Regions from separate parts of the Azoarcus olearius genome, predicted to be linked through region 1. Evidence: predicted binding sites of a transcription regulator. Region 1 holds the regulator's gene; each other region holds the start of a gene.
What was found. Region 1 encodes FNR, which switches genes on or off when oxygen is low (the NO sensors DNR and NnrR bind a similar motif). Its sites were predicted from a motif close to TTGANCTAGNTCAA; they were not measured.
Positions count from the first base shown of each region.

Region 1 (10,355 bases):
CGGAACCCGCAAGAAGGGCGTGGATCCTAAGTCGGTCGGGAAAGGTGACTGTATCGATTGCGGAATCTGTGTACAGGTGTGCCCCACCGGGATCGACATCCGGAAGGGGCTCCAGTATGAGTGCATAGGGTGTGCCGCCTGTATCGACGCCTGCGATCAGGTGATGGAGAAGATGAGCTATCCCAAGGGGCTCATCCGATATTCGACCGAGAATGCGGTCAAGAAACACTGGGGAAGCAAGGAGATCATTGGCCACGTGCTGCGGCCGCGTACGCTGATATACGGCGGCGTGCTGGCCTTGGTCAGTTTGGCGTTTCTGTGGGGGTTGGCGACGCGCGAACCGCTGCGTGTCGATGTGCTGCGTGATCGGACGTCTCTAGCTCGTGAGGTTGAAGACGGAATGATCGAAAACGTTTATCGCCTGCAGGTGATGAACATGACAGAATCGGCGAGAAGCTTCCACTTCGGTGTCGAAGGTTTGGACCAGGCCCGGATCGGCTCCGCGGAGACTTCCATCTCCGTTCCGCCGGCGTCGACCCAATCCGTGACGCTTCGGGTATTGGTGCCGGGTGGGGTAGGCAAGTCTGGCGCAAACGAGCTGTTCATCGTGGTGGCGCCTGATGATGCGCCGCAGGAACGATTGCGGGAAAAGACCACTTTCCTTATGCCGAATTGATTCGATGAGCTTTAGTGTGACCCAGAAGAAAGCTGCACCCTGGTACCGACAAGGTTGGCCGTGGTTCCTGATTGCGATTCCGGCGACTGCTATTGTCGCTGGCGTGATTACGCTGATCCTCGCGATCAGGAGTTGGGACGGCCTGGTCGTGGATGACTATTACCGAGAAGGGAAGGCGTTCGTCCAGACTATCGAACGGACCGAGCGGGCCAAACAACTCGGGTTGTCCGCGCAACTGAACATCAGTACGGACCGGGTGTTGATCGTGTTGTCGTCGTCGGTGCCCAGTGTCACGCTTCCCGGTACTGTTCGCTTGACGGTATCGCATCCGACCAAGGGTGGCCTGGATCAGGAGATGGTGGTGACGGGGCGAGACGGGGTGTTTGAAGTCAAGATCAGCCCGCTCGCAACCGGTCGCTGGTTGTTCCAAATAGAAGACGAGCCCCGCGCCTGGCGAATGAACGGGGCCGCTTACCTCCCGACAGAGACGGAGATCCGGATCAATCCGACCGGATCATGAACTGCGTCTTGAAAGGAGAGTCGTCATGGCTTGGAGAGAGTTATTCGGTAGCGACATCGGTTTGCTCAGCCTCTTCACGATCGGTTTCGTCCTGGTGATGGGCGTCTACATCTACCGGTTTGCTGTTCGCCACATGGCGGAGGATGAGCAAAAAGCCAAGTTGCGGCATCAGTGATTATTCGATGGCGGTAATAAGGAGGTTGAGATGCTCAAGTGGATTCAAGTGCTGTGGCCCTCGTTCCTCGTCGCGGCTCTCGCCGAGGCCGCCTTTTTTACCGTCATCGACCCTCAGGAACTCTACTTCCAAGGGGAGGCGGTGCATTTTTCGCCGATCTCGACATATTCGATAGGGTTCATCGGATTCTGGTTGATATGCGCCGCTTCAAGTCTGACAACCCTGTTCTTTCAGCGAACCTCGGACGAGGTTAATCAACGAGACTGAAAGCGTAGAAAACAAAAAAGCCACTCTGAGAGTGGCTTTTTTGTTTATTTGGCGCGCCCGGAAGGATTCGAACCTCCTACCCCCTGGTTCGTAGCCAGGTACTCTATCCAGATGAGCTACGGGCGCTGAAAGATTTGAACTATAGCACTAACTGTTTAACTTGGGAAGGTTTTTCTTCCGTCGTTTTTTGCTGCGCTTGTGTTCGAACAACGGAGCGCATAATAGACAATATCCTGATGGATGGCAAGAAAAATTTTGCCGTTAGCGATAGACGAGGACTGGAATCGTACTGTGGGTGAGGACCTTCTGGGTTTCGCTACCCAGAAGCAGGCTGGCAAGGCCCCGTCGTCCGTGGGACGCCATGAATATGAGGTCGCATCCGTGCCGGTCCGCCGCATTGATAATCGCCTCGTACGGCACCTCGTTTACCAATGTGTCAGTGTCTGCCAGTACGCCGGAAGCGTCGGCAACGGCTTTGGCGGCGTTCAGGATGCGTTCGGCTTCTTGAGCTGCCGCTTTGGCAAACTGTTCGGGGGTCGTCGGGTCGATCAGGGCGCCTTCGCCGTAGATCGGCATCGGGAAGTCCGGTTGAGCGTAGAAGAACGTGATGCGGGCCGAGGCGTCGCGTGCGAAGGATACCGCCCGAGCCACCGTACTCTCCGACAAGGCTGACCCGTCCGTCGGTACCAGAATGTGCTTGAACATTGCGCACCTCCCTTGGTTGATGCGTTTATTTTCAATACCCGACCCGATTATAGCTCCCGGCGGGAGTGGGTCTGGATGATGAAGGTCAACGTGGAGGCCGGGAAGGGAGGGGATGATCTGCGTGGGAACCTCCGCGTACCGTGGGAGTCATCACCGACGATGTTGGTTGGGCTGCCGTGGCAAAATGGAAAAGCCCCTGTCATTTCGAAGCTTGGAGACGTGATGAACAAGAGCGAGCGACTCGACCCAGGTCAAACCGTAAAGCGTTCGATCAAGCAACTGCACGAAGCGGTCGAGGGGTCCTTCGATCCGCTCGGGATGGCGGCGCCTATCATTCACGCCCAGCTGGCTTGGGCTGCGCATCCGCAGGAGCTGGCAGATCGTCTTCTGCGTCTTTCCTCCGACCTGTGGCGTCTGCAATGGCATTCCTGGAACCGGGTTCTCGGCCTCGACAGCGAAGATCCGGTGCGGCCGAATCCGGACGATGCGCGTTTTGCCGATCCGGTCTGGACTGAGTCGCCGACCTGGGATCTCACCAAAGAGTGGTATCTGGCGCTGACTCACCACGTCCAGGACATGCTCTATGACACGCCGGGTCTGACGGGGAAGGAGCGGCGGCGGGCGGCGTTCTGGTGGCGGAAATGGCTGAATGCGGTCGCGCCGACCAATTTCTTCTGGACGAATCCGGTCGCAGTGCGAAAGGCGTGGGAAACGAAGGGTGAGAGCCTGGTCCGCGGGTTCGGCAATTTCCTCGACGACGTTCGCGCGGGTGAAGTGCGGATGACTCGTCCCGATGACTTCGAGGTGGGCAAGAACCTGGCGACGACGCCCGGCGCGGTCGTGTTCAGGAACGACCTCTTGGAGGTGATTCATTACCAACCCACTCGTCCGCAAGTGCACCGCGATCCGGTCGTCATCGTCACTCCGTGGATCAACAAGTTCTACATCCTCGATCTCGTTCCGAAGAAGAGCCTGATTCGTTACCTGCTCGAACAGGGACTGGACGTATTCATTACAAGCTGGAAGAACCCTGACGCCTCGATGCGGGATGTGACGTTCGACGACTACGTCACACGCGGGGTGCACGCCGCGGTAGAGACGGCGCGAGGGCTCGCAGGCGCCGAGAAGGTGCATGCGGTGGGGTACTGCATCGGTGGCACTGCCCTCAGCATGTACATGGCGTGGGCCAATCGCCACTTTCCGGCCGAAGCGGTTCCGGTGGCAGACTGGACCGTCTTTACCACGCTCGTCGATTTTCAGAAGCCGGGCGACATCGAGGTGTTCATCGACGAGTCGAGCATCCGCTACCTGACCGGAAACATGGCCCGAACCGGTTATCTGGAAGGCAAGGAGATGGCATCCGCTTTCCGCCTGCTGCGTTCGAACAGTCTCATATGGCACTACGTAGTCCACGGCTGGCTGTATGGCGAAACACCGGCCTCGTTCGACGTGCTGTACTGGAACATGGACGCGACGCGGATGCCCTATGCGATGCACTCCTGGTATCTCAGGGAGCTGTATCTGCACAACAGGTTGATTCAGAAGGACGCGCTGGTGGTGGCAGGCGAACCGCTCGACCTCGCTGCGATCTCGCAACCGCTGTACGCCGTCGCGGCGGAGGATGATCACATCGCTCCGTGGGGGCAGACCTTCCGCATCAATAATTTTGTAACCGGCCCAAAGCGCTACGTGCTATCGAGTTCGGGGCACATCCTCGGCATCGTCAACCCGGTCGTTCAGCCGCCCAAGCGAAACTATCGCGCAGCCGAAGCGCATCGCTCGGAATCGGCTGAGGCATGGTTGGACCGGGCCGAACGCCACGAGGGGAGTTGGTGGGAGGACTGGATGCAGTGGTTGAAGCCGCGGGCGGGCGAACTGGTCGACGCGCGACCGGTCGCCAATGCTGCCTTTCCGGCTTTGGCGCCGGCGCCAGGAACCTACGTGCTGGAAAAATAGCGGTGAAGTGGGGCGGGAGGAACTAGCGACACGCAGGTTGGTGTTGTATCAGCTTCTTCAGGCCCCCGCTGTCGAGAATCCGGATGTGCTTCTGCTGCACCGTGACTAGGCCTTCCTCCTGGAAGCGGGAGAACGCGCGGGAGACGGTTTCGAGCTTCAGCCCCAGGTAGGAGCCGATCTCCTCCCGCGTCATGCGCAGGTGAAACTCCGCCGCAGAAAAACCGCGTGCGGTGAAGCGCTGGGACATGTTCAGCAAGAATGCAGCCAGCCTTTCCTCGGCGCGCATGGAGCCGAGAAGCATCATCACGCCGTGGTCGCGAACGATCTCACGACTCATCACCTTGTGAAACTGATGCTGCAGGCCTTCGACCTCGCGCGACAGTTCTTCCAGCTTGCCGTAGGCAATGACGCAGACTTCGCTGTCCTCCAGCGCAATCGCGTTGCAGGAATGAACCTCGCTGCTGATGCCGTCCAGGCCGAGGATCTCGCCGGTCATCTGGAAGCCGGTGACCTGGTCCCGCCCATCCTCGAGGAGGACGTCGGTCTTGAATGAGCCCGTGCGGATCGCGTAGATTGCTTCGAAAGGGTCGCCGGCCCGGTACAGGTGCTGCTGACGCTTGATCTTGCGGCGCGCACCTACCAGCTCGTCGAGACGGTCGATTTCATTTTCGCTCATCCCGAAGGGAAGGCAGAGTTCGACGAGATTGCACTGCGAACACGCCGTCTTCAGTCCGGCAACCGTAATCGGCACCGCCTTCATTTGCACGATAAACTTGCTCCGAATCCGCAGGAGATTGGCCGCGTTGATCCATGTCAACCACATCGAGCCGGCTTTCTGCGATCGTTTGGTACGCCCAGCAACAGCACACCCATGAACGCCCAGCCAGATCTCATCTTCGATCCGCAACTCATCCGTCGCTTCGATGTGAACGGTCCCCGTTACACATCGTACCCCACGGCAGACCGATTCGTTGAGGCATTCGACGCCAACGCATTGCAGGATTGGCTTGCCAAGCGCGCCGTCGGCGGGGTGAGTCGGCCGCTGTCATTATACTTCCACATCCCGTTCTGCAATACGATCTGCTACTACTGCGCCTGCAACAAGATCATCACCAAGGATCATGGGCGCTCTGCCAAGTATCTGAAATACCTTGAGAAAGAGATCGAGATGCAGGTTGCTGCGCTCGGAGGAAGCCGGCAGGTCACGCAGCTTCACCTTGGCGGCGGAACGCCCACCTTCCTGTCGCACGAGGAAATGCATCAGCTGATGGACGCGGTGCGGCGCTTCTTCAACCTGGCCCCGAACGGCGAGTATTCGATCGAGGTCGATCCGCGCAAGGTCGATTTCGATACGGTGGAAATGCTCGCCAATCTCGGTTTCAACCGGATGAGCGTCGGAGTGCAGGATTTCTCCGATGATGTGCAGCGCGCGGTGAACCGCGTGCAGAGCGTCGAAGAGACCCGGTTGGTGATCGACGCGGCGCGCGCCACCGGCTTCAAGTCGGTCAGCCTCGATCTGATCTACGGCCTGCCCAAGCAAAACGTCATCAGCTTCAATCGCACGCTGGAGCAGGTCCTCGACATTTCGCCGGACCGCATCTCCCTCTACAGCTACGCGCACTTGCCCGGATTGTTCAAACCGCAGCGCCGCATCCTGCAAAGCGACATGCCGACGCCGGAAGCCAAGCTGCAGATTCTGCAACTGGCGATTCGCCGCCTCACCGAAGCCGGTTACGTGTACATCGGCATGGATCATTTCGCCAAGCCGGACGACGAACTGACGGTGGCCCAGCGGCAAGGGCGTCTGCACCGCAACTTCCAGGGCTACTCCACGCAGGCCGAATGCGATCTGCTGGCGTTCGGTGTCTCGGCGATCGGCAAGGTTGGCGCGGCTTACGCGCAGAACGTGAAGACGCTCGACGAATACTACGACGCGCTCGATCGCGACCAGTTGCCGGTGCTGCGCGGCGTGGAGCTGACCGCCGACGATCTGTTGCGGCGTTCGGTAATCCAGGCCCTGATGTGCCACTTCGAGTTGTCGATGCAGTCGATCGAGATCGCCCACCTCATCGACTTCCGCGACTACTTTGCGGCTGAACTCGCCGACCTTGCGGAAATGCAGGCTGCGGGCCTTCTGGAGATCGACGGTGACTGGATTACCGTGCTCCCCGCCGGCCGGATGCTGGTCCGCGGTATCGCAATGGTGTTCGACCGCTATCTACGCGCCGACCGTGAGCGGGCACGCTACTCGAAGGTGATCTGAGCTTCTGGTGGGTGAAGCGGGGGCGTAAGATGCAGGGTTTCCATCTTCGGCAGTGCCGTCCCGGCAACGCGGCGGTCCGTGTCCAGCATGCCTGAGTCCGGCTATCTCGCCGTCTTCCTGATCGGCCTTCTCGGCGGTACCCACTGCGTCAGCATGTGTGGCGGAATCGTCGGCGCGCTCAGCGTCCAGAAGATGCAGGGTCCGCACGACGCCGCCCGGCAGTGGCCCCTGCATCTCGCCTACAACCTCGGCCGTATCGGCACCTATACCGGGATGGGGGCGCTGCTCGGCGCACTCGGTTCGGTCGGAATGATCTACAGCGGCGTGCTGCCGGCACAGATGGCGCTTTATGTGCTTGCGAACCTGATGCTCGTTGCACTGGGGCTCTATCTCACCGGATTCACTTCCGTACTCGCGCCGGTGGAGCGTGCGGGGCACGCCGTGTGGCGCAGGGTGCAGCCGCTTACCCGGCGCTTCCTCCCCGCACGCTCGGTGAGTCAGGCGCTTCCGCTGGGGGCCTTGTGGGGCTTTCTGCCTTGCGGTCTGGTGTACAGCGTCTTGACCACCGCTTTGGTGACGGGCTCCGCGGCGCGTGGCGCCGGCATCATGCTCGCGTTTGGCCTGGGAACGTTGCCCAACCTGTTGCTTGCAGGAATGCTGTTCAAGCGTTTTCGTGACATTACCCGCAACGGAAAGGTGCGCTTCGTGGCGGGTCTGGCCGTGTTGGGCTTCGGTGTGTTCGGCCTGTTCCACGCGCAGTCGCTGGGCGGCGCGCTCTGGAGCGGTGTGGTCTGCGCCGTGTAACGCGCGCATCGGGGCTACTTTCCCGCCAGCGACTTGAGAATGGGGCAGGGCGCCGGTGCCTCGGTGTCCCGGCAGCACTTCACCAAGGCACGTAGCGCGCCGCGCATCTCCTCCAGTTGGCGGATACGCACCTCGATATCGTCGATCTTCCCCTGCGCAATCCGGCGCGCCTTCTCGCGGTCGCGTTCTTCGTTCAATCCCAGTAACTCGTCGATTTCCTCGAGCGAGAAGCCGAGCTGTTGCGCGCGGCGGATCGCCTTCAATCGTTCGAGGTCGTCCTCCTGATACGCCCGGTAGCTGCCCCGGCGTTCGGGTTCCGCCAGCAGTCCCCTGCGGTGGTAGTAGCGGATCGTCTCGACCCCGACCTCGGCCTGCGCGGCAAGCTGCCCTATCGTGTAAGTGTGGTCCATGCGCTGTTGACTCCGTACCTTGGTACGGGCTTTACACTGCATTCCATCGACAGATTTGGCAAGGGCAGGGGCACGAAATGGCGGATGCGGTGCTGGATCAGAGGCGGCCCGAGGACAGCGCGTTGCACGTTGTGGATCTGCCGGTGGCGGGCATGACCTGCGCCGCCTGCGCGACGCGCATCGAAAAGGTGCTGAACCGGATGGACGGCGTCAGCGCCAGCGTGAACCTGGCGGCGGAAAAGGCGCACGTGCGCCTGGACGGCGCGCGCATTGGCGCCGGCGAGGTGGTGGCTGCGATCCGCAAGGCCGGGTTCGAGGTGCCGGACGCCAGCCTCGAACTCGAAATCTCCGGCATGACTTGCGTTGCGTGCGCGCAGCGCCTGGAGAAGGTGCTCGGCCGCCTTCCCGGCGTTTCAGCGGCGGTCAATTTCGCCACCGAGCGCGCGACGGTGCGTTATACCCCGGGGCTGTCGAACGCCGATGCGATCAAGGCGGCAGTCGTTCGGGCAGGTTTCGAGGTCGCGGAGACCGGACCGGCGCAGCGCGAGCAGATACGTGCCCGCCAGCAGGCGCAGTGGCGCCACGAGCGCATCCGGTTCTGGATCGCCGCCGCGCTGACCCTCCCGCTGGCGGCGCAAATGCCGGCGATGTTCGGCTGGATCGGCGAGGCCGGCATCCACGACGTGATTCCGCGCGGCTTTCAGTTGCTGCTCGCGACCCCGGTCCAGTTCTGGATCGGCGCGCGGTTCTACCGCGGGGCGTGGTCGGCGTTGCGCGGGCGAAGCGCAAACATGGACGTGCTGGTGGCGCTCGGTACCAGCATGGCCTACTTCTACAGCCTGGTGGTGACGGCGCTAGGGCGTCACGACCTCCACGTGTACTTCGAAGCCTCCACGATGATCATCACCCTGGTGCTGCTCGGAAAGCTGCTGGAGGCGCGTGCGAAGGCCAGGACCACGGCGGCGCTGGACGCCTTGGTGCGGTTGCAGCCCCGTATGGCGAGGGTGGAGCGGGGCGGGATGATTGTTGAGGTGCCGGTCGAACGGCTGCAGCCGGGTGACACCTTCCTGGTCCGGCCGGGCGACGCGGTGCCGGTCGATGGCGTCGTCGAGAGCGGCGCCTCCGCGGTGAACGAATCCATGCTGACCGGCGAAAGCCTGCCGATCGACAAGGCGGGTGGCGACAAGGTCTATGCGGCCACGGTGAACGGCGAGGGCGTGCTCCGCTGCCGGGCAACCGGTGTGGGAGGCAGCACCTTGCTCGCGGGGATCATCCGGCTGGTCGAGCAGGCGCAGGGGTCGAAAGCGCCCGTGCAGCGCCGCGCGGACCAGGTTTCGGCGATCTTCGTCCCCGTGGTGGTCACGCTGGCGGTCGCCACCTTTGCCGGCTGGTGGCTGGTGGCCGGCGACTTCCAGCAGGCACTGGTCAACGCGGTGGCGGTGCTGGTCATCGCCTGTCCATGCGCGCTCGGGCTGGCTACGCCGACCGCCATCATGGTGGCGACCGGACAGGGCGCGCGCGCCGGCATGCTGGTGAAGAATGCCGCGGCGCTCGAACTCGCCGAGCAGATCGCGGTGCTGGCGCTGGACAAGACGGGCACACTGACCGAGGGACGTCCGGCCGTCACCGAGGTCCGGCCCGGCGCGGGGGTAAGCCGCAGCGAACTGCTGCGGCTCGCCGCCGCCGTTGAGCAGGCGAGTGCCCACCCGGTGGCCTTGGCGGTGGTCGAGGCGGCGCGCGCCGAGGGCTGTGTGTTGCCCCCTGCGAGCGAACTGCAGGCGGTGAGCGGTAAGGGGATGGAGGGCGTGGTGGAGGGGCGCAAGCTGCGGGTCGGATCACCCGACTTCCTGGCTGAGGCGGGCGTCGCGGTGGCCGAAGCCGACGTTGCAGCCCTTGCTGCCGGCGCCAATACGCTGGTGGCGATTGCGGGGGATGGCCATTGGCTCGGCGTCATCGGCGTGGCAGATCCGCTGCGGGGCGATTCCGCCGATGCAGTGCGGCGTTTGCGCGCCAAGGGCGTACGTGTGCTGATGCTGACCGGCGATCATCCCGCCACGGCGGCGGCCATCGCGGGGCGGGTCGGCATCGACGAATGGCAGGCGGGGGTGCTGCCCGCGGGCAAGGCGGAAGCGGTGTCCTCGCTAGTCGCGGAGCGGAGCGGAAAGGCGCGGGTCGGCATGGCGGGCGATGGCATCAACGACGCGCCCGCCTTGGCGGCAGCGGATGTGTCGTTTGCGATCGGGGTGGGAGCGGACGTGGCCGTCGAGGCCGCCGACATCACGCTGGTGCGCAATTCCCTGCACGGTGTTGCCGATGCGATCGACCTCTCTCGTGCAACCCTGTCCAAGATCAGGCAGAACCTGTTCTTTGCGTTCATCTACAACGTGCTCGGCATTCCGCTTGCGGCTGCCGGCATGCTCAACCCCGTGGTGGCGGGCGCCGCGATGGCAATGAGTTCGGTGTCGGTGGTGACCAACTCGCTGTTGCTGCGACGCTGGAAGCCCGGGCGCTGATTTTTCTGCAAGGAGTGCGACGAAATGGAAGAAGTGACGCTGAAAGTCGAAGGGATGAGCTGCGGT
Region 1 is NZ_CP016210.1:1,550,122-1,560,476, forward strand. It holds gene ccoG (cytochrome c oxidase accessory protein CcoG) at 1-676, shown strand, start outside; gene dqs_RS07200 (FixH family protein) at 681-1,196, shown strand; gene dqs_RS20465 (DUF3149 domain-containing protein) at 1,222-1,371, shown strand; gene dqs_RS07205 (hypothetical protein) at 1,402-1,638, shown strand; tRNA gene dqs_RS07210 (tRNA-Arg) at 1,688-1,764, opposite strand; gene dqs_RS07215 (universal stress protein) at 1,900-2,343, opposite strand; gene dqs_RS07220 (PHA/PHB synthase family protein) at 2,662-4,299, shown strand; gene fnr (fumarate/nitrate reduction transcriptional regulator Fnr) at 4,322-5,059, opposite strand; gene hemN (oxygen-independent coproporphyrinogen III oxidase) at 5,171-6,562, shown strand; gene dqs_RS07235 (sulfite exporter TauE/SafE family protein) at 6,650-7,366, shown strand; gene dqs_RS07240 (MerR family transcriptional regulator) at 7,381-7,776, opposite strand; gene dqs_RS07245 (heavy metal translocating P-type ATPase) at 7,854-10,289, shown strand; gene dqs_RS07250 (heavy-metal-associated domain-containing protein) at 10,314-10,355, shown strand, end outside.

Region 2 (10,355 bases), 990 kb from region 1:
CACCAGGCTGCCGATGAAGCCGCCGACGATGGTGCGCTCGCGGATCGCGGCGATGTTGTCCGGGGTGAGCGCCTTCACGGTGACGTCACCGCCGATGACGTCCTCGGCCTTCATCCCCTCCTCGGTGATCTGCACCGCGCGGGTATTGGGCGTCCACAGCGAACTCACCGTGCGCCGGTCCACGCCCTTCATGAAGAACAGCGCCTGGGTGACGTCGTACAGCTTGGTCAGCGCCTTCTCGTTCCAGATGTCGCCGTTCTTCGCTTCGACGGTGACGATGATGCGGTTGGCGCCGAACAGCACCTCGCGATACTGGTTGAAGGTCTGGATGTATTCGTGATCCTGCGGCAGCTGCTTGTCGAAGCCGGCGCTCATGTGCAGGCGGGCGGCAAAGGTGCCCATCACCGCGGTGAAGGCAAGCAGCGCGACCAGGATCGGCAGCCGGAACCTGAAGCAGAAGCGCTGCAGGCCCAGCACGAGTTTCTCGATCATGTCGGGGATTCCATTTCGGGGAGTACGTGGCGCCGGTGCGGATGCACGCCGGCGCCGCCCGGCGGCTCCGCCACGGCGCCCCCGCACTGGGAGCAGCCGTCTGCGGAGCGCCGGTCGGGGTGCGGCATCAGAACGAGTACGACAGGCTGGCCGAGATGAAATCGCGGTCGCGCATCAGGTTGTTGGCGCCACCGCCGTGGAAGTTCACCCACTGGATCGCGCCTTTCCAGCGGTCGCGGTAGTTGGCGAACAGCGACAGCGTCAGCGCCTTGCGGCCGGCGACGAACGGAATCGCGTTCGGGCTGGTGCCGGCCACGTCGTGATACCAGTCGATCTGCGGCGTCAGCGTGATGCCGCTGCCGAAGACATTGGGGTAATTCACGCCGATCTCGGCCACGTAGCCCCACGAGGTCTTGTCGGGCAGCGAGTAGTCCGGCAGGAAGTACGGAATCCGCCCGCTGGTGTCCAGGCCGGGGTAGTGGGTCACCGCCGCTTCGGCCAGGATGAAGCCGTCGGTCGCGCCGATCGCCTTCGCCAGCCCGCCCAGGGGGTCGTTGTGCGAGAAGGTGTAGAAGCCGGTCAGGTGCAGCTGGTACTTCTCTTCCTCGACAAAGCCGGGGTGGCTGCCGACGTCATACACGCTGTACTTGTCGAACGCGCCGGCCAGCGAGCCGAAGGGCACGGTGGGGTCGATGCCGACGCTGTCGTTGGGCCGGTACGAGAGTTCCATGCCCACCGCGACGTTGGCGATCTTGGTGTTGGCCGAAACCGCGTACAGGTCCTTGTCCTCGCCGTAGGCGATGAAATAGCCGGTGACCGCGCCGGCGGTGTTGCCGGTGAAGCCGAGGAAGGGCAGCTTGTCGTGGTAGCGCTGGTAGGTGAAGGCGAACTCGGTGTCGATCTCGTCGGCGTTGTAGCGGAAGTTGATGCCGTACTGGCCGCCCTTGCGCGGCTTGTTGGTGCCGAGGTAAGGCACCGCAATGCCGGCGGCGATCGCATCGGCGTCGGAGATGCCCGGGTTGTCGCCGCAATGCCCGGTGGGCAGACCGGCGCAGGCGCCGGGGCCGGCGAAGTCCTCGATGATGCTGGTCGGCACGAAGGCGTTGCGGCGGCCTTTGCCCAGCACGTCGGCGGTGGAGAAGAAGGTGCCGGAGGGGTCGAACTTGAAGCTGTTCCAGGCGAACTGGTAGTAGGCCTCCATGCCCAGGTTTTCGGTGAGACCGAAGGAGCCGGACAGCATCGGCGCCGGGATGAAGATCTCCTTCAACTGGGTGCCGGGCACGTGGAACTTCTGCAGGTCGATCGCGTTGATCTGGTTCACACCGCCGAGGATGAAGATGTCCTCGCCCCAGGAGATCACCTGGTTGCCGAACTTGATCTTGCCGTTGTGCTCGCCGATGGAGAAGCTCTTCGCCACCCAGGCGTCGAGCAGCGTCACCTCGCCTTCGGCCGCACTGTCTACGTCGGTGCGGCGGGTGTCGGACGACTTGAAGTCGTGGAACCAGGTCATCCGCACCAGCGAACTCCAGCCGTCCGGCAGCTTCAGCGACAGGTCGTGGGTGCCCTTCAGCACCGCCGAGACGATGTCGCCCTTCTTGTAGTTCAGGTTGCCGTCGTCGAAGTTGGTGAAGTTGAAGTCGGCGTTGGCATAGCCGCGGCCGGCCTGCTTGGCGTTGAGTTCGTTGTTGGTGCCGTTGTTGCAGCCGCCGCTGTCGTTGCCGATGGTGGAGCAGCCGGCCGACTGGGTGCGGGCCATCACGCCGAAGGACACGGTGCTGTCGAAGCTGCCCGACAGCCCTTCTTCCGAGCCGAAGCGGAAGGCGTGGCTGGCCGGCGACCACAAGGTGGCGGCCACCGCCAGTGCCAGCGTGGAGGGTGCCAGGGCGCGCGCCGCCCGACGATGCGCAATCGTCTTGTCATTCATGTTGTTTTCTCCTGGAAGCGGTCGGTCTGGATCAGCGTTCGCCGCGGCGGCGCATTTCGTCCGGGCTGAAGGTGGCGGCATTCACGCGGCCTTCCTTGGCGGCGGTGAGGTCGATCACCTCGCCTTCGGCGGTCCAGTTGTCGGTCACGTAGCGGCGCGCGACCAGGTCGTACATCTGGGTTTCGTAGGTGATGCAGGCGCCGACGTCGGGCGCGGCCCACAGGCTGCCTTCCTGCACCCGCCACAGGTTGCCCTTGGCGTCGTACATGTCCACCTGCAGCAGCGCCCACGAGTCCTCGTCGAAATGGAACACGCGCTTGGCGAAGGAGTGGCGCTTGTCGCCCTTCACGGTGGCTTCCACCACCCACACGCGGTGCGGCTCGTAGCGGATGAAGTCGCGATTGACGTAATCGGGGCCGAGCATGTCCTTGAACTTGTTGCTCTTGTCGATCAGCTTGTAGGTGTTGTACGGGACGAACATCTCCTTCTTGCCGACCAGCTTGTAGTCGTAGCGGTCGATCGCGCCGGTGAACATGTTGATCTGGTCGACGAAGTAGAGGTTGTCGAAGCCGGCGATCGGGTTGTCGTAGGCGAAGGTCGGCGAACGGCGCACGCGGCGCTGGCCGGGGAAGTAGATCCAGGCGTCCTGCGGCTTGTCGATGTAGGCGTGGATCAGGTAGCCCTCGCCTGCGCGCGAAGCCGGCGACAGCACGTCGTACAGCAGCTTGCTTTCCACGCCGCCCACGTCGGCCGGGCCGGTGACCTTGGGATCGTTGAACGGGTACAGCTCATAGGCCCACTGCTTGTTCTCGACGTAGGAGCCGTCCTTGTCCGGCATCAGCGCGGAAATCTGCGCGCGCCGGCCCTGGCCCGTGTAGCGCAGCTTGTAGTTCCACATCGCCTCCGCGCCGCTCTTCGGGAAGGGGAAAGGGATGCCCGCGCCCTGCACCGCTTCCAGCTGCCAGCCGTCGGCGCCGAGCTTGGCGGTGGTGGCGTTCTTCTTGGTCTGGGCCGCGACAAAATCCGGCACCGGGCAGCTGCGGCGGGACGGATACACGTCCATGCGGTAGCCCTTGTAGGTCTTGATCAGCGCCATCTGGCCGGCGGAGAGCTTGTCGGCGTACTTGTCGACGTTGCTCGCGTCGATGCTGAACAGCGGCTTGTCGTCCTTGAAGGGGTCGAGCTTGCCCGGCTTCCAGCCCGCGGGCACCTGGGTCATGCCGCCCGCCCAGGCGGGGATGCTGCTGTCAGCATTCTTGGCCACTTCGGCGCCGATCGGCGTCAGCGTCTTGCCAAGGCTGGCAACTTCCGCGTCGGTGGCGGCGGCAAGCGCGACGTTGCTGGCAAAGAGGGCGGCGATCGCCATGCCCAGCAGTGCCGGACGGAGCGATTTACTTGTCGTTTTGGTCATGTCGGTGTCCTCGTCGGAGAAGAAAGTGCGGAAACGGAATCGTTGGGGAAGGAAATCGGCGCGCTTATTCGATGCGGATGCCCTCCGCGGCCAGGCGGGCGACGATGGCGCGGCGCGCCCCGGAAACATCGGTGAGCTTGTTGGCGCGCAGCGCGCTGACCTCGGCCTCGGTGTAGGGCTGGAAGTCGGGCGGCAGGGTGGCCGCGGAGAAGGCCGCCGCCATCCAGTTGAGCATCCGGGCGATGTCGGCGTTGGAGAGTGCGGAGTTGGAGGTGCCCGGCACCTGCACGAGGAAGGCGCGCCCTTCCGGCGTCTTCAGGAAATGGCCCATCTGGCCGCGCAGCGTGGGCACGCCGCCCGACCGCGCGCCGCTGCCGTCGGCCTGGTGGCAGCCGGCACAGTTGAGGATGAACTGGTAGCGCGCCTTGCCGGCATCGTCGCTGCCGGCGGCGGGCAGCGCGGTGCAGAGCAGCGCGGAGGCCAGCAGCGCCGGGACGCCGCGTCCGCCTGCCCTGCCCTGCCCTCGCCCGCGCGTCCCGTTCATGCTTGCCTCAGCGCGTGGTCTCGGCCAGGCCGACGACGGTGGCCATGGTGCAGTGGAACATCGTCGAGTCGTTGGCCATGCACCAGTTGATGTCGTTGTGCAGGCCCATGCGGTAGCCCGGCATCTCGCGCTCGTTGGTATTGCAGAAGCAGCGTCCGCAGGCCGTCTTGCCGCAGCAGTCGTTGTAGCTGATGAGGTAGTCCTTGCCGTCCTCGGGGTTGTGGCAGGTGCCGATCCACGACACCTTGGAGGCCTCGGTGCCCGGCGGGCAGCTCGACGCGGTGCCGCCGCAGCAGTTGCACAGGTAGCCGTCCTGCGCGCAGTAGCGCCAGTATTCGCAGTCCTCGTCGGTGGGCGCCTTGCCGCCGGCCTTCTTGGCGGCGGCGCCGGCGGCCTGGGCGGTGCGGTCGAAGGGCAGCACCGGCAGCACGAAGGCCGAGCCCACCAGCAGCTTGCCGATACTGATCAGCGCACTGCGGCGCGAGGCGCGCTGCGCCACCGTGCGCGTCTTGCGTTCGAAGAATTCATCGAGCCATTTCATTCCGGCTTCTCCTTGTGGTGATCAGGCGCGGCCCGGCTGTTCCAGGTAGTCCTGGACCGAGGCGACGCCGAGTTCCTTGGCGGTGAAGAGGCTTTCGAGCTGTTCGCGCGAATTGACCAGCCCCTTGGCGGCGATGCGGCCGTGTTCGCTGATCAGCACCGCGTAGGGCAGCTTGGCGACGCGGTAGGCGATGCCCAGCTCGCGCGACAGCACGTAGGGGAAGTCCTGCAGGCCGGCCTTGTCGTAGAAGGCGAGGTGCTCGGGCTGCTCGCCGTCCGAGGTCAGCACCACGCGCAGCCAGCTGCGTTCGGACTGGTTGGCCGAGCGCAGGATGGGCAGCAGCTTCTTGCACACCGGGCAGGTCGGCGACAGGAAGAACAGCAGCGTGCTCTTGTCGCCCGGCAGGCCGAGCGAGACGCGCTCGCGGGCATTGACCAGGTGCGGCAGGTCGAACACCGGCGCGGCTTCGCCCACCTGCGGCCCGGTATCGAGCATCAGCGCCCCCATCGGCGCGACGCGTTCATAGAGCACGCCGATCTGGCGCGCGAGGGCGAACAGTCCGACCAGCGCGGCGAGCACCGCCACCCACAGCAGGACGTTGGAGATCATCAGCGCTTCGTTCATGAGCGGCTCCTCAATTGGGCGAGATTGGGGTGATTGGCGAGCAGCTGGTTGGCCGCCGCGTAGAGGGTGATGAGCATCAGCGTGCCGCCGGCCACCGAGAGGTAGTCGATCCACACCAGCGCGCGCTCGCTGCCGGGTTGCGCGCCGAGGGTCAGCAGCGTGAGCAGCACCGTGTTGCGCGCCACCAGCGCCCACGACAGCCGGGTGTGGCCTTCGGCGCCACCGCAGCCGCAGTCGATGTCGGTATGGCCACGGGCCACATTGATGGCCACCGCGAGCGTGGCCGCGCCGAGCACCGCGAGGCCGAGCACGAAGCCGGCGCTGCGGCTGGCCTCGAACAGCAGCGCCGCTCCGGCCACGGCTTCGGCCAGCGGAAAGAGCCGCGCGAACAGCGGCACCATGCGCTCGGGCAACAGCCGGTACAGCTCCACCGAGGCTTCGAACACCGCGAGATCACGCAGCTTCTGCCACGCGCCCAGCAGCAGGATCACCGCCAGCGCGGCGCCGCAGGTGCGCGCCAGCACCGGGTCGAGTGCGAGCGCGTCCATCACTGCAGCTCCATCAGGGAAGGCGACTCGCCCACGCCTTCCATGCGGCGGATCAGCTTCGGCGCAGCGGCGGCGTCGTAGGCGGCGAGCGCGCCTTTCATGCCGTCGTAGGCAAACAGACGCGGCTTGTCGCCCTGGCTGACCGCGAGCGCAATGGCGTTGCTGCCCGGGCTGCGCGCGATGCGCTTGCCGGTCTTGAGGTCGAAGGTCCAGATTTCCTTGGCGGGAAACTTGTGGCTGCCGACCTTGGCGCCATCGTGCATGCCGACGAACACGCGCCCGCTCGCGTTGTGCTGGGCGAGCAGCTGATAGCCGCCCGGACGCCAGCCGGCCTTGCGCTCCTTGTCCGTGAGCAGCGACCACTTCGGCTCGAAGCTGGCGACGGCGCCGCCGACGTGGGCGGTGTAGAGGTCGCCACCGTAGGAGACGAAGCGGTAGGTGTCGCCGTCCTGCTCGCCGTGGATGAAGACGGGATCGACATCCGGGTTAAAGAACGCGGCGCTCTTCTGCTGGTCGGTCGGCTCGCCCTTGTCGTCGTGGGTGACGGTGAGCATGGTGCCGTCGCCGCAGATGGTGGAGAAACGGTTGGAGGCGCTCGCCGCCGGCAGCACGATCCAGCAGCCGGGGATGTCGATCTGCGACGCGACCTTCTTCGCCTTCAGGTCCACCACCGTCACCGAGATCGCCGGGGTGGCGTTGAGCACGTAGAGCCAGCGCCCGTCGGCCGAGGTGCGGACGATGCCCTTGTAGTTCAGCGCCTGGGCATGGATAGGCGGGATGACGATCTCGCCGGTCTTGGCGAGCGTCTGCGCGTCGTGGATATCCACGGTGTCGGTGCGCTCGCCCGAGGCCAGGCGCGAGTAGTAGGTGGTGGCGACGTAGATCTCCTTGCGGTCCGGCGATACCACCGCCTGGCCGGCGTAGGCGGTGGACACCACGCCGAGGTAGCGCAGCGCGTCGCCGTCGATGACGTGCAGCCGGCCATCGACGATGTGGCCGATGGAGATGTCGGAGAGGTAGATGCGATACGGATTGGGCGGCGGCAGATCCACCGTCTTCGGGATCTCCACCTGCAGCTCGGCCTGGGCAGACCCGCCCGCGAGGGCGATCAGCACGGCGGCGAGACAGGTTCGCAACGCACGGTGTCGAAGCACGTCGAGCCTCCTTGTCGGGCACGGCGCAAGGCGCCGCGTTGTTCTCGGAATCCGCCGCGCACGGCGGATACGCTGGTCTTGGTCCGCCGGATTGATGCAGATCAAAGCCAGCGGTTGAGATGGATTCTGGTCCGAGGGCGGCAGCGGCCGTTATCCGAAATCGGCAAGCCGTGCATCGCGGGCGAAAACCGGCGCAATGAGGCGTAAGTGATAGTGCGATGCACCATTCGGGCGCCTGTCCGACGATGCGCCGCAACATTGCGGGGCCGCCGCGGCGAGGTCGGCGAAAAGGGGCTTGTGAAGCGCCCGGCTTCGGGTTTACGCTGAAAAAACAGAGCGTCACCCATAACGAAAAAGCACCACTTCCGGTCAGGAGACAGACCGAATGAAGCCTCACAGCCGCCCACGCCACGGCTGGCACGGGCCGTGCATGCGCACTTCCACCAAGCACAGTTGTGGAGTCGCGCTTACATGAACCTTTCCTCGCCGGCCGCCGTACACGAACCCTTCAGCGCCATCTGGCACGACACCCGGGACGCCGACGACCACGCCTCCTGCCTGCAGCGCTGGAACCAGCGCTACGACCAGCTCACCGCCGGGGTCTTCTCCGGTACGTTCGAAGAGTTCTGGTTCGGCAACGTGCAGATCTTCCGCGAACGCACCAACCAGTCGGTGCACGAGGCCGGCCAGGCCTGGGCCGGCTCGCGCACCTTCGGCGTGCCGATCGAGGTCGATGGGCCGGGTTGGTACTGCGGCGAAACGCTGGATTTCAACTCGGTGATCACGCTGCGCGGCGGCGACGAACTCGACTTCCGCACGCCCCGCCTGCACGACGTGCTGGCCGTGACGACCAGCGCGCAGGCGCTGAACGACTACGCGCTGCAGGTGGAACATCGCGATATCGAAGCCGAACTCGGCGACCGTCGCACGGTGCCCGGCACCGCGGCACAGGCCGACGCGCTGCGCGCCTTCCTTCGCACCGTGATGGCCAGCCTGCGTGCCACGCCCGACATGCTGCGCCACGCGCCGATGCGCAAGGGGCTGGAGCAGGCGGTGTACGGGGCCCTGCTCGCGGCCATCGGCGGCGAGCCGGAGCACCGCTCGCCCTCCGGCAATGCCCGTCAGCTGGTGGTGGAACGCGCGCGCGATTACATGCGCCACCATATCGACGAGCCGATCACGGTGGCCGACCTGTGCGCCGAACTGCGCGTGTCGCGGCGGACGCTGCAGTACAGCTTCCAGGACGTGCTCAACCTCAACCCGGTCAGCTTCCTGCGCGCCCTCCGCCTGAACGGCGTGCGCCGCGCCCTCAAGCGCGCCGAGCCGGGCGGCGAAACCGTGGCCGACATCGCCGCGCGCTGGGGCTTCTGGCATTTGTCGCATTTCGCCTCAGACTACAAGGCAATGTTCGGAGAGCTACCTTCCGAAACCCTGCGCCACGTCGATAGCGCCCGGCGCTGACCTGAACGGGCGGAGGGGGCGGCCGCGCCCTTCCGCCCGCTTCCGCCCCCTTCCTGGCGCCCCCTCCGGCGCCACGCGCCGTCCGGCGCACGTCTCCACCCCCGTTTCTCCAGCCTGCCGCGCGGCTCGGCGCGCCCCAGCGTGGTTCCTCGGCACGCGCGTCCGCACCATCGCGGCGCGCGTCGTCCGGCCGGCAAGCCCGCGCGCGCACCTTCAGCCGACGCTCAACACCGCGCCATCCGGCGTTCTTGATAGCCCTAATCGGCAAATGGGTCTGTTGGCACGCCATCTGCTTTTACTGGCCCAACTGGTCCGACCAGTCAGAACACTCACCCGGAAAACCATGCCCAGCATCGCCAACATCGCCGCCCAGGCCCTGCAACGCCGGATCACCAACGGTGAATTCGCCGCCGGCGCCGCCCTGCCCTCGCAGCGCGAACTCGCCGACCAGCTCGCCATCAGCCGCGCCTCGCTGCGCGAAGCCATCTCCACGCTGGAAGCGCTCGGCCTCGTGCGCAGCCAGCCGGGCAAAGGCGTGTTCGTCACCGCCGGCAGCCAGCGCGACGCCACCCAGCCGCTGCGCGGCACCGCCAGCATGACGCCGCAGGCGCTGATCGAATTCCGCGCCGCGCTCGAACCCGCCTGGGCTGCGCTCGCCGCCCAGCGCATCGACGACGACGGCCGCGCCCGCCTCGCCGCCATCCAGGCCGGCATGGAAGACGCGCTCAAGGTCGGCGACCTGGTGATGGCGGCCGACTGGGACCTGCAGTTCCACATGCTGCTCGCCGAACTCTGCGGCAACCCCGGCCTGATCGAGATCGCCCACCAGTTCCGCGAACAGATCGGCCACAGCCTGCGGCTGCCGTTCTCGCGTTCGGCGAGCATCTGGGAACCGGCCGACGAACACCGCCTGATCATCGACGCCATCCTCGCCGGCGATGCCGCCGCCGCCGCCGCCGCGATGCATGCCCACCTCGGCGGCGCCTCGCGCCGCATCGGCATCGACTACCGCCCGCCGGGCTGAGCCCGACGTTTTCTCTTCCCTTCGCCCTTCTTTCCAAACGGAGCCCGCAACATGAACCACGCGCTGCACACCACCCGCCGCCCCTTCCTGCGCAGCCTCTTCGGCCTTGCCGCCGGCATCGCCGTCGCCTCCACCATCGGCCTCGCCGATGCGCGCGCCGACGTGCTGGCCAACGTGCAGAAGGCCGGCACCCTGCGCGTCGCAGTGCCGCAGGACTTTCCGCCCTTCGGCAGCGTCGGCACCGACCTCAAGCCGCGCGGTTACGACATCGACATGGCCAACCTGATCGCCAAGGAACTCGGCGTGAAGGTCGAGCTGATCCCGGTGACCAGCACCAACCGCATCCCCTACCTCACCACCGGCAAGGCCGACCTGGTGATCTCCAGCTTGGGCAAGAACCCCGACCGCGAGAAGGTGATCGACTTCTCCGAAGCCTACGCGCCCTTCTTCAACGGCGTGTTCGGGCCGGAAGACGTGAAGCTGACCAAGGTGGAAGAGCTGGACGGCAAGACCGTGGGCGTGACCCGCGGCTCGGTGGAAGACCTGGAGCTGACCAAGATCGCCTCGCCCAAGGTCACGATCAAGCGCTTCGAGGACAACAACGCGACGATCTCCGCCTACCTCACCGGCCA
Region 2 is NZ_CP016210.1:2,544,027-2,554,381, forward strand. It holds gene dqs_RS11730 (efflux RND transporter permease subunit) at 1-492, opposite strand, end outside; gene dqs_RS11735 (DUF1302 domain-containing protein) at 620-2,416, opposite strand; gene dqs_RS11740 (DUF1329 domain-containing protein) at 2,448-3,827, opposite strand; gene dqs_RS11745 (c-type cytochrome) at 3,892-4,371, opposite strand; gene dqs_RS11750 (methylamine dehydrogenase light chain) at 4,379-4,912, opposite strand; gene mauD (methylamine dehydrogenase accessory protein MauD) at 4,934-5,536, opposite strand; gene dqs_RS11760 (MauE/DoxX family redox-associated membrane protein) at 5,533-6,084, opposite strand; gene dqs_RS11765 (amine dehydrogenase large subunit) at 6,084-7,238, opposite strand; gene dqs_RS11770 (helix-turn-helix domain-containing protein) at 7,710-8,699, shown strand; gene dqs_RS11775 (FadR/GntR family transcriptional regulator) at 9,043-9,723, shown strand; gene dqs_RS11780 (transporter substrate-binding domain-containing protein) at 9,775-10,355, shown strand, end outside.
Region 2: a site for FNR is predicted at 7,330-7,343, ahead of dqs_RS11765 (amine dehydrogenase large subunit). Genes of this name have one in related genera too.

Region 3 (10,355 bases), 1.6 Mb from region 1:
CTCTTGGCCTCGCCCGGGGCGGTGACCTGCTGGCGCCAGAACTGGGTGCGGCGTTCGGCGTTGCCGAAGGCGCCTTCCTTCTCGGTCCACATCGCCGAGGGCAGGATCAGGTCGGCCGACAGCGCCGACACCGTCGGATAGACGTCGGACACCACGACGAAGGCATTCGGGTTGCGCCAGCCGGGGTAGATTTCCTCGTTGACGTTGGGACCGGCCTGCATGTTGTTGGTGGTGCTGGTCCAGTAGCACTTGAGCTTGCCGTCCTTCAGCGCGCGGCTCTGCGCCACGGCGTGCAGGCCGATCTTGGCCGGAATGGTGCCTTCCGGCAGCTTCCAGATCTCCTCGGCGATGGCGCGGTGCATCGGGTTGGCGACCACCATGTCCGCGGGCAGGCGGTGGGCGAAGGTGCCGACCTCGCGCGCGGTGCCGCAGGCAGACGGCTGGCCGGTGAGCGAGAACGGGCTGTTGCCGGGTTCGCTGATCTTGCCCACCAGCAGGTGGACGTTGTAGATCATGTTGTTCACCCAAGTGCCGCGGGTGTGCTGGTTGAAGCCCATGGTCCAGAACGACATCACCTTCTTGTTCGGGTCCGCATAGACCTCGGCCAGCCGCTTCAGGCGCTCGGCGGGCACGCCGGTGAGCTTGGCGGTCTTCTCCAGCGTGTAGTCGGAGACGAACTTGGCGAATTCCTCGAAGCTGATGTCCTTCGCGGCGTTGACGTCGCCCTTGGGCTTGCCGTCGGCGCCGGGGTAGCCGTTGCTGGTGGCCTTCTGCTCCAGTGCGTGGGTGGGGCGCAGGCCGAAGCCGATGTCGGTTTCACCGGCCTTGAACTTGACGTTCGCATTGACGAACGCGGTGTTCACCCGCTTGGTCTGGATGATGTAGTTGCAGATGTAGTTGAGGATCGCGAGGTCGGTCTGCGGCGTGAAGATCATGCCGTTGTCGGACAGCTCGAAGGAGCGGTGCTCGAAGGTGGACAGCACATGCACCTCGCAGCCCTCGCGCGACAGGCGGCGGTCGGTGATGCGGGTCCACAGGATCGGGTGCATCTCCGCCATGTTCGAACCCCACAGCACGAAGGCGTCGGCGTTCTCGATGTCGTCGTAGCAGCCCATCGGCTCGTCGATGCCGAAGGTGCGCATGAAGCCGGTCACCGCGGAGGCCATGCAGTGACGGGCGTTGGGGTCGATGTTGTTGGTGCGGAAGCCCGCCTTCCACAGCTTGGAGGCGGCGTAGCCTTCCCAGATCGTCCACTGGCCGGAGCCGAACATGCAGATCGAATCCGGGCCCTGTTCCTTCAGCGCGGCCTTCCACTTCTCGGCCATGATGTCGAAGGCCTGGTCCCACGAGATCGGCGTGAACTCGCCGTTCTTGTCGTACTTGCCGTTCTTCATCCGCAGCAGCGGCTTGGTCAGGCGGTCCTCGCCGTACATGATCTTGGACAGGAAATAGCCCTTGATGCAGTTCAGCCCGCGGTTGACCGGCGCGTCCGGATCGCCCTGGGTCGCCACCACGCGGCCGTTCTGCACGCCCACCAGCACCGAGCAGCCGACGCCGCAGAAGCGGCACGCCGCCTTGTCCCAGCGCACCTTGGTGTTGGCGCCGTTGGGCTGCGCCTGCGCCACCACCGGGATGCCGATGCCGGCGCTCGCCGCCGCGGCGGCAACCGCATTGGCCTTGATGAAATCGCGTCGATCCATGCTCATCTCACGCCTCCAGTAATTCCAGACCTTCGTCGGTGTATTCGTAAGCGAGCGTGGCGCCGAGCACATGCTCGGCCAGGCTCACCGCCAATATCGAATCGGTGATCGAGTAGCCCTCGCCATCCTCGATGCAGAGGACCATGCGGCCGTTCTCGGCCGAGGCGCCATGCACTTCCACCCCCGGGATCTCGCCCAGGGTCTCGTTCAGTTCCGCGAAGTGCTCGGGCTTGGCCCGCACCACCAGGCTCGCGATCCTCATGCGCCTTCCTCCATCACCGCCATCGTGTTCATCTGCAGGGAAATCGCCCGCACCGGGCAGGGCGCGACGCAGGCGCCGCAGCCGGTGCAGCGCGCCGCCTCCACCTCGGGCAGCGCTACGCCGCCGGCGCGCGGCCGGAAGCGGATCGCGCCGGCACCGCAGGCCTCGCCGCACACCCGGCACTCCACGCCGTGCTGCGCGATGCAGCCGGCGCCCAGGGTCAGGGTCGGGGTCCAGGGCGTCCGTCCGTCGTCACGCTGCAGCGCGCGCGGCGCGCAAGCGGTGACGCAGCGGGTGCAGAAGCTGCACTCGCTGCGGGCGAAGTCGATCTCGGGGTATCCGCCGCCGCCGCGCACCACCACCTGCGTGGGGCAGGCCGCGACGCAGGCGTCGCAGCGGGTGCACTGGCGCAGGAAGTCCTCTTCGGCGACCGCCCAGGGCGGACGCAGCGGCGAGGCGCCGGGCGGGGTACGGCCACGCAGGAAGCCCCTGCGCGCCATCGATACGGAAACCACGGAAATTCCCCAGGAAGCGAATGGGGATATCTTCCGTGCGGCGCCGACCCCGCGTCATTGATGAACGTCAAGATAGGAATCGCTCTCAATACGCGCAAAAACAGCGCGGTATCGGGCGCGGACCGCGGCGGGGGCGAGGGTCGGTTCAATGCCGGCGGCGGGGCGCCGCGGCGGGCGTCAGCCCAGGCTGGGTTCGCCAGCCGCCGGCCGGCTTTCCGCCAGCCAGCGATCCACATCGGCGGCCAGCACTTCCAGCAGATGGGTCCAGCCGGGCAGCAGCTGCGTCACGGTGGCGAAGTCGCCGGCGCGCGCCGCCAGTTCGATCGCCAACGCGGCGTCCACCGCCTCCGCGCTGCAGACCGTGCCGGCCAGGCCCTTGGCGGTGTGGGCTGCGCGCACGCAGGTTTCGCCGTCCGCCGCCTCCACCGCCAGCCGCAGGCTTGCGGTTTCGCCGAACAGCGCGGCGACCGCCTCGGGCAGGATTTCGCGCGCGATGTCAAGGTCGCCGGCCATCTGGTCGAGGGCGAGGTCGGCATCGAAGGCGCGCCCTCGCGCGGCGGGCGGTCCGGCGGGCAGGTCCGGCGGCGACGGATCCGCCGGTACGCTGAGCCAGTGCCGCACCGTCGCCTCCAGCCGCGCGGCGTCGATCGGCTTGGTCAGGTAGTCGTCCATGCCCGCCGCCAGCACCCGCTCGCGGTCGCCTTCCATCGCGTCGGCCGTCATCGCGACGATGGGGATGGCGGCATGGCGGGCGCCGCCCAGGCCATCGCGGATCGCCCGGGTCGCGGCAAAGCCGTCCACCTCGGGCATGCGGCAGTCCATCAGGACGAGGTCGTAATCGCCCTGCACCAGCGCGGCCAGCGCCGCGGCGCCGTCACCGGCCACGTGCACCCGGTGACCCTGGCGTTCCAGCATCGTGCGGGCGATCTTCTGATTGGTGGCGTTGTCCTCGGCCAGCAGGATGCGGCCGTGGCGCGGACGCTCGCCTCCCATGAGCGGGGCGGTGGGCATCCGCAGCGGCTGCCCGCCCTGGCGCAGCAGGGTGCGCAGCGCGCGTTCGAGCAGGTCGGCGCGGACCGGCTTCGCCAGATAGGCGGCAAAGCCGCCGGCGCGCAGGCGCTCGGCGTCGGGGCGCATCGCGACCGGGGTCAGCAGCAGCAGCGGCAGGTGGGCCAACGCGGGATCGGCCTTGATCCGTCGGCCGAGCGCTTCGCCATCCATGCCCGGCATGCGCAGGTCGAGGATCGCGCCGTCGATCGTCGCGCCCGTCTCCGCCTCGCCTGCGAGCAGTGCCAGCGCGGCATCGCCGTCGGCGGCCTCCAGCAGCTCGCAGCCCCACGCGCCGAGCAGCAGGCCGAGCTGTTCGCGGCTGCTGGCGTTGTCGTCCACCACCAGCAGGCGGCGGCCGGCCAGGTCGGAGGCCGGCGGCAGATGTTCGCCACCCGGCTGGCGCGCGAACGGCAGCGCCAGCCAGAAGGTCGAGCCCACGCCCGGCTGGCTGCGGACGCCGATCTCGCCCCCCATCAGCTCGACCAGGCGCTTGCTGATCGACAGCCCCAGCCCGGTGCCGCCGAAGCGGCGGCTGGTCGAGCCCTCGGCCTGGGTGAAGGGCGAAAACAGCGCGGGCAGGGTTTCGGCCGGAATGCCGATGCCGCTGTCGCGGATCTCGAAACGCACGCGCAGTGGTTCGCCGCGGTCCTCGACGCCCACGCTCACCACGACTTCGCCGTGGTCGGTGAACTTGATCGCATTGCCGACCAGGTTGAGCAAGACCTGCCGCAGCCGGCCCGGATCGCCGCGCAGCCGCGCGGGGAGCGAGGGCTCCACGCGGCAGATGAATTCGATGCCCTTCTCCTCGGCGCGCAGCGCGAGCAGGCTGCTGATTTCGTTGAGCACGCCATGCAGGTCGAAGTCGATGGTTTCGATGTCGAGCTTGCCGGCGTCGATCTTCGAGAAGTCGAGGATGTCGTTGAGGATGCCGAGCAGGGCCTGCGCGCTGTGGCGGGCGGTCTCGGCGAAGTCGCGCTGCTCGTCGTCAAGCTCGGTGGTCAGCAGCAGCTCGGTCATGCCGAGCACGCCGTTCATCGGCGTGCGGATCTCGTGGCTCATGTTGGCGACGAACAGGCTCTTGGCCTGGTTGGCGGCCTCGGCGGCGGCGCGCGCCTCGTGCAGGTCGGTGACGTCGACACGGAAGCCGACGATGTGGCCGGCAGGCGTGCGGCGATCGACCACCCGCAGCCAGCGCCCCGACGCAATGCAGGTTTCGCGCGCCTCGGTGCCGGCCTGGTGGCGCGCCATCGCATCGGCCAGCCACGCTTGTTCGCGGCCCACCGCCTCCGGAAACTGCCCGCGCGCCACGCTGGCGCGCAGGATGCGCTCGAACGGGGTGCCGGGCACCAGCAGATCGGCGGTGAGCGCGAAGAGTTCGCGGTAGCGGTCGTTGCACAACAGCAGGCGGTCCTGCTCGTCGCAGATGATGAAGGCTTCGTCGATCGCGTCGATCGCGGCCCGCAGGATGCCTTCGCTACGTTGCAGCGCGCTGGCCGCGCGCTCGCGTTCGGTCCTGCGCGCCGCCTCGAGCGAGGCCGCGAGCGTGTTCACCACGTGGGCGATCGCGCCGGTCTCGCCGGTCATCGCGGGGAGGCGCTCCCCCAGGTCCTGCTCGATGCGGCGCACGCCCGCGGTGATGGTGCCGACGTCGCGCGTCAGCCGCGTGGCGAGCAGCACCACCAGCAGCGTCGCCACCAGCACCGCGAGCGCGGTGAAGGCCGACACCATGGTGCGCATCTGGCTGATTTCGGCGTCGATGTCGTCGATCAGCTGGTTGGCCCAGATGTAGCCGACGACCTCCTCGCCCTGACGCACCGGCGTCATCGCGTTGAGGATGCGGCCGCGCACCAGCAGGCCGCGCTCCACCGCCGCGGTCCCGAGATGCATCACGCGCCGCCCCGGATGGTCCGCCGCCACCGACACCCCGACCTTGTCGCCGAACTTGGCGCTGGGGCCGTAGGTGAGGATGGCGTCCAGTTCGCGGTGGTAATAGCCCACGCCGGTGCCGGGAAACGCGGCGGCGACCTCGTCGGTATAGCCGGCCAGCGCCGCGTTGAGCACGCCGATGCGCGCGGCGCGGTCCTGCGCGGGCGTGGGGGAACGCGCGAGCAGCGCGGCGTAGCCGCCGTCGGCCTCCAGGCGCGCCGACAGCAGCCGGGTGACGCCCAGCAGGCGCTCGCGCTTCTCGGCGAGGATGGACTGCTCGCTGCCGAGCGTGAGGAGGTAGCCGAGCCCGCCGATCGACAGCGCGACCATCGGGATCAGCGCCAGCAACAGGCGCGCGCGCAACTTGCCCGGCCACAGCCTTGCGAGCGCGTTCATGGCCTGGCCTCCGCGCGCGTGCGGGGGCGCAGCTTCTGCGGGCCCACCTTCTGGTGTATAAGGGGCGCTCGAATTCCCCCCGCTTGCCGCTGCCGATGAAAAAGGTCCTGGTCGTTGACGACGTGCCCGTCAACCGCAAACTCGCCCTCGCCATGCTGAAGAAGCGCGGCTGGCAGGCCGAAGAGGTGGACAACGGCGCAGCCGCGCTCGAACGGTTGAGCGCAGGCGGCTTCGACGGCGTGCTGCTCGACATCAGCATGCCGGGCATGGACGGCGAAGAGGTGTGCCGGCGCATCCGCGCCGACCGCCGCTTCGCGGGGCTGAGAATCGTCGCTTACACGGCGCATGCGATGGAGTTCGAGAAGGAGCGCATTCTCAGCGCCGGGTTCGACAGCATCATGATCAAGCCGATCACGATGAGCGCCCTTCAGTCGGCGCTGCCGGACTGACGAGCGGAATCCAGAATTCGAAGTAGGCGCCCTCGCCCGGCGCCGACTCCAGCCGCACCGCCCCACCCATCAGCGCCACCACCTCGCGCACCAGCGCGAGCCCGAGGCCGGTACCGCCGTGCTCGCGGGTGATGAAGGTGGACGCCTGGCGGAAGCGATCGAAGATCACCGGCTGCATCTCGGCAGCGATGCCGGGGCCGGTGTCGCGCACGCCGACGATCAGCCGGTCCGCTTCCGTGCGGGCAAGCAGCTTCACCTCGCCCGCCGGGGTGAACTTGATCGCGTTGTTCAGCAGGTTGTTGATCACCTGGCGCAGCCGCGTGGGATCGCCGGCCAGCGTCGCCGGCAGCCCGGGCGCGAACTCGGTGGCGAACGCCAGCCCCTTCTGCTGCGCCATCGTGCCGTGCAGGTTGGCCACCTGCTGCAGCAGCGCCGGCAGGTCGAACGCGACCGACTCAAGGCTCATGTGCCCAGCCTCGATCTTGGCGATGTCGAGCACGTCGTTGACCAGCGACAGCAGGTGTTCGCCGCTCTGGTAGATGGTGTCGGCATGGTCGCGCACTTCATCGTTGGGGGCGTCGTCGCGGATCAGCTCGGCAAAGCCGAGAATGCCGTTCAGCGGGGTGCGCAGCTCGTGCGACATGCTGGCGACGAAGTCGCTCTTCATGCGGCTGTTGTCCTCGGCCTGACGGCGGGCGTCTTCCAGCCGCTGGAAGGATTCGCTGACGCTGTCCGCCATGTTGTTGAGCGAATCGCTGAGGCGGCCGAGTTCGTCCTTCGACTCGCTGCGGAAGCGGAAGCCGAAGTCGCCCGCCTCGATGCGGTTGAGCCCGCCGATGAGGTCGGTGATGCGGCGGGTCAGCATCGACGCCAGCCAGATCGCCACCGCGACCACGAAGAACACCATGATCAGCGTGGAGAAGGTGAGGCCGAAGGCGGTGCGGCTCATCGAATGGTCGATCAGGCTCTGCAGCCCGGCCTGCTGCTCCTTCATCCGCTCGCCGAACTCGGCCACCTTGTCTTCCATCAGGCGCGCCGTGGTGCGCGCCGGCTCGTGGAAGTCGTCCACGTTGGCGCCGATGGTCACGTAGCCGAAACCGCGCGGCGTGCGCCCGTACTGGCCGGTGTGATAGGGGATGGCCGCGGCGGTGGTGAGCTTCCACACCCCGCTCCACAGGATCAGGAAGGAGCCGGAACCGCCGTATTCGGTGAGGTCATGCCAGCCCTGGCACTGCGGCGCGAAGTTGAGGTAGCGGCATTCCAGCGCGACATTGCCTGCACGCGTCAGCGCCGCCGCGGGCTTCTTGTCGCGCGTCTGGTGGTCGAAGGGCGGAATGCTTGCGAGATAGGTGCGCAGCGGCTGCCCGCTCGCCTGCCAGGCGGCGTGGAGGCCGTCCTCCAGCCAGGGCGTGGCGTGCTCGCCGGTTTGCGGATCGAAGCCGACGATGGAATGGTGGCGCGGGTGGGCGATGTTGCGGTCGAGGTAATCCCAGATGAAGGCGTAGTTGCCGTTGGCAGCGTCGGGAATCGGCGTGTAGCGCTCGGCCGTCGGCATCAGGTTGTCGGTGAAGCTCATCACATGGGTGTGATCGAGCGCGAGCGTGACGTAGCCGATGACCTTGCCGTCGCGCGCCACCGGCGTCGCCCAGCGCACGATGCCCTGGAAGCGCTTGCCCTGCGGATTCTCCCGCCCGGCGTAGGCCTCGGCCGCGGGGGCGAACGGGATGCCGAGCTTGGCCGCCTTTTCCGGCGTGAACGGGCCGATCACGCGCGACGGCACGTAGGGGCCGATCACGTCCGACACGTAGATCTCGCCCGGCTTGAGCTTTTTCAGCTCGTCAAAGTAGGTCTCGGCCTTGCACCAGGTGTTGGCCTTGTCGGAGACATCGCGCAGTTCGCGCGGCAGCAGCCCGGTGCGCGAGATCTTGAGCCGCTCGCGGCCGTCGAGGCCGACGAAGGTGATCTCGTGATAAAGCGGCAGCGGCACCGTGCGCCGCACCGTTTCCGGCGGGCGGTAGTGGAAGTCCTGGCGGTTCTCGGCATTGCTGGCGACCACGCCCTGGGTGTCGGGAACAGGGCTCTGCTTCGGCGCCCAGCCCTTGCCGTCGGCGGCCAGCACCCACTCACCGGCTTCGACGATGTTGCGCGTGCGGTTGTCGATGAAGCGCCGGTACTGCGCCTCGGTCGGTTCGAGGGCGGCGGCGAGCAGCACGTCGCGGTCGCGGTCGTACAGGAAGTCGGCCACCGCGCGCGCGGTGTCGGTGGTCAGGCGCTCGATCTCCTCGCGCGCCCGGTCGTCCAGCGCCTTCACCGACTCGGTGGTGAAGGTCTTGCCCATCTGCGCGACGGTGTTGCGCACTTCGTCGGCCAGCGTCGCGGTGCGCTCGGCCAGCCCGCTGCCGAGGTGGGTCACGCCTTCCCAGGCGAGCAGCGCGAGCAGGATCAGCGGCACCACCTTGATGATGACGAAGAGCAGGATGAGCTTGGCGCGTATGCCCCACTTGTGCAGATCGATTCCCATCCGGCGGCTACGTCCTTTGTTTTATTCCGGCGACGCATCCCCGCGACCGTCGGCCTGCTCCGGCGGCTGGCCGGCGTAGGGCGATTCTACCGGCAACATCGGTGGCAAAAAGGAAGAAATGCACGCCGGAACACTGCCGGGAGCAGCGCCAGCGGCATTATCGCGCGACCACCAAGATTACTACTAAAGAAATAGTCAATGGAGTACCCGGGGTGGGCACCTGCAGGCGCTGGCGGCTGCCGCCGCCTCAGCGCGGCAGCGGGCGCACCTGTTCCAGCTTGCCGGGCGTGGCGAACCAGCGCGCCAGCAAGCGCTGGAGGTCGAGATCGAACCGGCGCGGCTGCGCGGCCAGCACCGGCAGCTCGCTTTCGTCCTCGGTGCTGCCGAGATAACACCAGCGGTCGAAGACATGGAAGGCGGGCGGGCGGTGCGCGGCGGCCTCGACGACCGCGGCCGGTCCGGCCCACGGCCACGGCTTGAGCCCGGTCGCGCCGAGCGCCCCGAGCAGGCGGGCGTCGTGCGCGGCGAAGGTTTCGCGGCCCGCGCACACGCCGGCGCAGCGGCGCGCGAGGTGGGCCGAGCACGGGCCGGCGCCGCCGTGTTCCAACCCGAGCCGGCGCGGGCAGAGCTGGTACAGCAACGCGAACTCGCGCAGCAGGTTGTCCGCTTCGCGCGGGCTGCGGAAGCAGCCGTACAGCGCATCCCACGTGGCGGGATCGGTGTCCGCCACCGTGACCCGCTCGAGGATGGGCGGCCGCTTGCGGTTGGAGATGTGGCGCAGCGCGAAGGCGTCCACGCCGCGTTCGGGCTGGCGGTTGTGCGGCGGGCGGTGGCTGCGCAGCAGTTCCGCCTCGAGCAGCTGCGCGCCCAGTTCGCCGGCGGTCTCCACCCATTCCACGCGCTGCACGCGGCGGATGAAATCGGCCTCCTTGCCGCCACGCGCCGCCGCGGCAAACTGCTCCATGACGCGCCCGCGCAGGCTGCCGGCGCGCCCGATGTAGAGCGGCCGCTCGCGGCCTTCACCGGGCATCGCCTCGGGACTGGCGAAATACAGATACACGCCGGGCGCCTCGGGCAGCCCTTCGATCGCGCCTTCGGGCAGGTCGGGCGGGCGCGCCGGGGCCTTCATCGCCCGTTCCACCGCGCGCGCCAGCGTGGCCGCGGGAAAAGCCTGCTCGACCACGCGGGCGAACTGCCACAGCACCTCGGTATCGCCCATCGCGCGGTGGCGGGCGCCGCACGCGAGGCCGTGGCGTTCGATGATCGCGTCGAGGCCGTGGCGGTGGTGGTCGGGATAAAGCGCGCGCGACAGCTTGACGGTGCACAGCACCGGGGCGTCGAACTCGCGCCCGAGTGCGGCATACGCGGTCTTCAGGAAGCCGTAGTCGAAGCGCGCGTTGTGGGCGACGAACACGCAGTCATCGAGCAGCGCCGCCACGGTGTCGGCCACCGCGGCGAAGTCGGGCGCCCCGGCGACCATGGTGTCGTCGATGCCGGTGACACCCTGGATGGTGGGCGGAATCGGCACTCCGGGGT
Region 3 is NZ_CP016210.1:4,395,023-4,405,377, forward strand. It holds gene napA (nitrate reductase catalytic subunit NapA) at 1-1,706, opposite strand, end outside; gene dqs_RS20115 (chaperone NapD) at 1,708-1,962, opposite strand; gene napF (ferredoxin-type protein NapF) at 1,959-2,462, opposite strand; gene dqs_RS20125 (response regulator) at 2,655-5,849, opposite strand; gene dqs_RS20130 (response regulator) at 5,933-6,298, shown strand; gene dqs_RS20135 (sensor histidine kinase) at 6,261-8,819, opposite strand; gene dqs_RS20140 (exonuclease domain-containing protein) at 9,067-10,355, opposite strand, start outside.
Region 3: a site for FNR is predicted at 2,535-2,548, ahead of napF (ferredoxin-type protein NapF). Genes of this name have one in related genera too.